Linked DNA regions of Spartinivicinus poritis. The protein of the gene in region 2 interacts with the protein of the main gene of each other region in a pairwise test. Links are inferred from orthologs where the notes say so. Each region holds a gene or a part of one and is shown on either strand. Other genes may lie near its edges.

Region 1 (2,937 bases), on a different replicon or contig from region 2:
AATCGCCTTGGATGCTGCGTTGGACGTGCTGAGGCCAGGTGGTCGACTGGTGGTGATTAGCTTTCATTCGTTGGAAGACCGTATTGTCAAACGCTTCATTAAAAAGCATGTAAAAGGTGACGAGTTACCAGCAGGGTTACCAGTGACTGCGGATCAGCTAAACCAGCGACTAAAGGCAATAGGCAAAGCAATTAAGCCAAGCGAGCAAGAGGTGGATGGTAATGTGCGCTCCCGTAGTTCCATTATGCGGGTGGCAGAGAAACTTAAGTAACTTTGAGCGGGTAAATATTGGAGTGAGTCTTTCATGCAGTTAACTGTTTCAAAGCCAGTAGTCGGATTAACCCTGTTATTTCTGTTGGTAGTGATATCAGCGCTGGCAGTGGTGTATGTCTCTCACTTAAATCGACAACAGTTTAACTTGCTGCAGGCGGAGCTGACACTGCAGTCTGAAGCACAAGTGAAGTGGGGGCAGCTGTTATTACAGCATAGTACTCTCACTACCCCTAGTCGGCTGGACAAAATTGCCACAGGCAAGCTTGCCATGCATATTCCATCAAGCGAGGAAATGGTGATCGTTAAACCATGAGCCAGTTAAACACTCAGGTGCCAGTCTGGCGCTTTCGATTTATTGTAACTGTGCTGATAGTGGCCGCTGCACTAGTGGGTTGGCGTATTGTTGACTTACAGGTGATTGACCGTCATTTCCTGCAAAATGAAGGGGCGAAACGAGTGGTGCGTCACTCAGAAGTGGCTGCAACCCGAGGCATTATTTTTGACCGTAATGGGGAGCCGCTGGCTGTCAGCACACCTGTCGTTACCATTTGGGGAAACCCCAAAGAGCTGAGCCAAGTAAAGACTAAATGGCCTGTTATCGCCAAACACTTGGGCTTCAGCTCAAGCTACCTTGCCAAGAAAGTAAATGATAACGGCTCTAAAGAGTTTATTTACCTTAAACGACACATGCGTCCTAAGCTGGCTCAGCGACTTTTAGCTGAAAAAATTAGGGGTATTTATGGTATTGATGAATTTAAACGTTACTACCCAGCAGGCAGAGTAGCTGCCCATATTGTGGGGTTTACCAATATTGATGGTAAAGGCCAGGAAGGTATTGAGTTAGCCTACGACCACTGGCTAACAGGTAAGCCAGGACAGGTTCGTTTGTATAAAGATAGAAAAGGACGGCTAGTTAGAAGTGCTGAGTTAGTTAAAAGTGCTCAGCCGGGCAAAGAGCTGTATTTAAGTATTGACCTAAGAGTACAAAACCTAGCCTATCGAGAGTTAGCAAAAGCAGTCAAGCGAAATAATGCTTCAGGCGGAACTCTGGTGATACTGGATGTGAAAACAGGGGAGATATTGGCAATGGTCAATCAGCCAGTATACAACCCCAACAATCGTCGCCGGGTTCGGGCTGGGTCAATTCGTAATCGGGCCATGACCGATATTTTTGAACCGGGCTCAACGCTTAAACCTTTTACTATCGCTGCTGCGCTAGAAGCAGGTGAGTTTACGTCGTCCTCTCTGATAGATACCAGCCCCGGCTATATGATGGTTGGGCGTAAGACGATCAAAGACCACCGCAACTATGGTGTGATTGATATTACTACGATATTGAAAAAGTCCAGCAATATCGGCATGACCAAAATTATTCAACAAGTGACGGCACCTACAGTGGCTTCACTGTTACATCGAATGGGCTTTGGTATCGACACGGGAACGGGCTTTCCGGGAGAGAGCACTGGAATGCTGCCTTTACGCAGTAAATGGCGGGCAACTGAGGAAGCGACCTTATCCTACGGCTATGGTATGGCAGTGACTGCTGTGCAGCTAACCCAGGCTTATGGCGTATTAGCAAATAGAGGAAAAAAAGTACCCACTACCTTATTAAGGCTGGATGACCAACCGGAAGCATCACAGGTAATTCCCAGCAATGTAGCGCATGACGTTGTGAAAATGCTGACAAGTGTTGTGAAAAAAGGAGGGACAGGCACCCAAGGGGCAATTGAGGCCTACCAGGTGGCAGGTAAAACCGGAACGGCGCGCATTGCTGAAGCAGGAGGGTATTCAGAGAAAAAACACCATTCGGTGTTTAGTGGTTTAGCGCCAGCAGGAAATCCAAGGCTAGCTGCTGTGGTGATGATAGATAACCCTAAAAATAAAAAGTATTACGGTGGTGAGGTGGCAGCCCCTGTTTTTTCAAAAGTGGTGGCTGGTTCCTTACAGTTATTAGGGGTATCACCGGATAATTCGGCACGTTTGGCCAACCGTGGTCGTGACAGGAGTAACAACACATGACAACAAAGCAGGATGATCAATCAGTGCTGAAGTTGCCAATGATGCCGCTTTCTCGTTTGCTGGCTGCTATTGGGCAAGCCCAAACCGGGTTTGATCCTATTCTTTCAGGTATTGCCATCGACAGCCGACAAGTGAAACCTGGTGACTTATTTATTGCCATGCAAGGCTATCAAGTGGATGGACGCCGTTTTATTGCAGATGCCTTTGGTCAGGGAGCCGTTGCTGTTTTAGCGGAACAGTCAGGTCAACAGGCATTGGGGCAGCAAGCTGTTATTGAAGTGCCACAGCTGAATAAACAACTGGGAAAACTACTTAATGAATATTTTGGTTATGTGACTAACCAAATCAATATCCTGGGTATTACTGGTACCAATGGTAAAACATCTTGTAGCCAGTTTGCTCGTCAACTGTTGAATAAATTAAACATCAATTGTGGTGTGGTGGGAACACTAGGGTATGGCACCACAGACTCGTTAATTCCATTAGTAAACACTACACCTGATGCATTGCAGTTACATCAATTTATTTATCAGTTAGTTAACCAGCAAGTGCCATATTTAGCAATGGAAGTTTCGTCCCATGGTTTAGCGCAGGGGCGAGTTGAAAGTATTGCTTTTGATGTCGCTATTTTTACTAATTTAACTC
Region 2 (2,875 bases):
TTTGATCAAATAAACTCCATAAAGTTGACATACCGCCACTGCACCCGTCTGTAGTAAAGGGGGCGATAGTAACATCAGGGTTACTGGTTATCTCAAGTAGTCGCTGATAGCTATCAGCCAAACAAAGGCGAGAAGTAAATAAGCAAAATACTAACGTTGTGACAAGCAGTGCGCCAAGCCAACAAGGTTTGCTGCTATGTTTTGATGCTTTAGCAAGAGATTTATATTCTTCGATAAGCATGAAAAACTTCAAGCTCCCATGGCCGCATTGCTATTACCAGGCAGGTACCCTCTCGTTTTGCTAATGGGTACTTTAAATCTTCATGGTGAAGGGTGGTGAACTCATTAGCAATTTGAGAGAGCTTTTTTTGCAAAATAGATATAGACCCTTGGCTTAGCATGCCATTAACTGACAGCAGTAGCTCATTGGGTTTGTCAAACTGATCGTTAAAAAAATCGCTTTTAACATGTTTAAGAAAGAACTGTTTTATTGGGCCATTTTCTAGCCATGAAAAGTTGCTATCTACTAATAGTTTTATTTTATTTTTTGGTAGTAACTCAATAATACCTAGTTTGTCTAATTTTGCTAATAATTGAATTAACTCGGCTTCGGAGTATTTGTATTCCTCTAAAATATTTTGAAATCGCCAGTGGTTTAACACACAAATAGCAACCAGTAATAGTTTGATATCAGAGACTAATTTGGTTTCTTGCTCAGTGGTCAGTGCTTCTGGGGCTTGTTTAAGCTGCTTCATTTGGCTGATTAGGTCAACTATCTCCATATTCATCAATTGGCAGACAGACTCTAATCGGTCTAGAGAAAACTGTTTACTTGCAAATAATCGCTTAACACTTGCTTCAGATAAGTTAAGATGTGCAGCAACATCCGAGTAAGTTAAGCCATGGGCTTTTAAGGTTTTTTTCAGGGTTGCAATAATTTCGTTAATTTGAGACATCTAGTGTTGCATCCTGTAAATAAGTGACACTTGAGAAGCTCCATTTGAACAGACTGATAAGTCGCAATCTGTGGTGTATTCTTCCTTTAATTCAACCCTCTAGACCTATACGGTGACGCATTGCTAACAGGGCTAGGCACTAGTTTGGTCTTCTTTTTTAGAGGAAGTATTAAAATATAATACCTTACAAATGGCATTAAGCAATAGTTGCTTGGAAGTTAGGGTATAGCTAGTTGTTTGCTATCTGAGTCAAATAATGTTTACCACCAAGCTGCTTTATTTGGCGAACAATCCAGGACTGCTTCCGTCGGAGGTGTTGAGTTGGACGGGTCACTTTTAATCGGTGAGGTGCGGGTAGTACAGCGGCCATCAATGCGGCTTGAGAACGATTGATTTGGCTGGCTGATTGGTTAAAAAAAGCATGGCTGGCTGCTTCTACGCCAAACGTGCAAGAGTCAAATTGAATAGTATTTAAATATACTTCAAGAATACGTTGTTTGGGCCAAGTTAGCTCGATGAGAGCAGTGAAGTAAACCTCCAGACCTTTTCGTAGCAGGCTGCGTTCTGGCCAAAGAAACAAGTTTTTGGTGAGTTGCTGACTAATAGTGCTGCCACCGCGTAACCGTTTGGCAGCGATGCCATCTTTGATTGCTTGTTGAATAGCGGTAAAGTCAAAACCAATATGCTCTGCAAAGCGCTGGTCTTCAGCAGCTATCACTGCTAAGGCTAATTCTGGTGAAATATTTTGCCAGTTTTGCCATCGATAAGAAATATTCTGGCAAGCTGGTCCTGGAAGGTTTGCACCTAGTTTACGTTGAATCATATAAGCGGTTGTGGGTGGGTCAAGCCAACGTAGCATAACTGTTATGCTACAGCTAACCCCCAATAAAAAGACGACCAGCTTTAAGCAGAATTGTCTTACTTTTATCAAAGCTTGTGATAACCAGGATTTCTTTGTTTTTGATGGCTTTTTTTTGGCCACTTATTTCTCCACAGCTAAAAAAGCTAAAAGTTGGTAAGACTAGTTCTGAGCAGGGAAGTTCGGCATTTGCATACCCCTCGCTTTGAGTGTAGGGCACCTCTAATACATTGTTTGCTTCAGGTAAATTCGCAATCAAGGCGTTGCTGGTGGCTTGTTGAAAAGCAGCAACACCAAGTGAGAATTTACAGAAGGTGCCTGACGGGCTCTAGCACTGTGTTAGCGGAAGAACCCGAGAAGCATAAACAATTATTAGTGATGCCCTGTAGCCTACAAGATTGGCTAGTGATTGGAGATGCGTATTTATACGACTATTTAAGGTTGGAAAAATAAAACCGTCAGTTTAACGAAATATGTTGAGTATTTAAAATACACATTAATTATATTTATTAAATCTTTTATCCATTATTAAGCTACTGAATTTTATTGGCTTGCGTTACCATCGAATGACTTAAACTTTTTGGACTTATGAGGTTAACCTAATGAATGGTAGCAAGACTGTACCCCATATTGTGGTGGTTGGTGGTGGTGCGGGGGGGTTGGTGTTAGCAACTCGCCTTGGCAAAAAAATAGGAAAAAAGCGGTTGGCTAGAATTACCTTGGTCGATCAAGCTGAAACCCATTTGTGGAAACCTTTATTACATGAGGTGGCTGCAGGCTCCATTGACTATACGGCAAACGAAGTAAGCTACAAAGCGCATGCTAAACGAAATCATTATATGTTTATGCAAGGTAAGTTAACCGGGGTTAATCGAACAAAAAAGAAGCTATCTATAGCCCCTTTACTAGATACTGAAGGAGAAGAAATTATACCTGCTAGAGAAATAGGCTATGACTACTTAGTCATTGCTATTGGTAGTACCAGTAATAATTTGGGAGTTGAAGGAGTAGCAGAACACTGCAAAACCCTGGATAGTTTCTATCAGGCTAAGCGATTTCA

The links.
Region 1: the proteins of mtgA (region 2) and ORQ98_RS12455 interact in binary tests that used the Escherichia coli proteins (3 or more experiments, as listed by UniProt). The link is inferred for Spartinivicinus poritis from one-to-one orthologs.

What each region holds. Positions count from the first base shown.
Region 1 is NZ_JAPMOU010000014.1:39,774-42,710, forward strand. It holds ORQ98_RS12455 (peptidoglycan D,D-transpeptidase FtsI family protein), read left to right. Parts: upstream 1-582; coding sequence 583-2,292; downstream 2,293-2,937. Other genes in the region: rsmH (16S rRNA (cytosine(1402)-N(4))-methyltransferase RsmH), read left to right, coding at 1-271; ftsL (cell division protein FtsL), read left to right, coding at 305-586; ORQ98_RS12460 (UDP-N-acetylmuramoyl-L-alanyl-D-glutamate--2,6-diaminopimelate ligase), read left to right, coding at 2,289-2,937. UniProt on the Escherichia coli protein: Essential cell division protein that catalyzes cross-linking of the peptidoglycan cell wall at the division septum. Required for localization of FtsN.
Region 2 is NZ_JAPMOU010000007.1:78,128-81,002, reverse strand. It holds mtgA (monofunctional biosynthetic peptidoglycan transglycosylase), read right to left. Parts: upstream 1,816-2,875; coding sequence 1,186-1,815; downstream 1-1,185. Other genes in the region: ORQ98_RS07830 (NAD(P)/FAD-dependent oxidoreductase), read left to right, coding at 2,418-2,875; ORQ98_RS07835 (hypothetical protein), read right to left, coding at 1,832-2,074; ORQ98_RS07845 (helix-turn-helix domain-containing protein), read right to left, coding at 222-956; ORQ98_RS07850 (hypothetical protein), read right to left, coding at 1-241. UniProt on the Escherichia coli protein: Peptidoglycan polymerase that catalyzes glycan chain elongation from lipid-linked precursors. May play a role in peptidoglycan assembly during cell division in collaboration with other cell division proteins.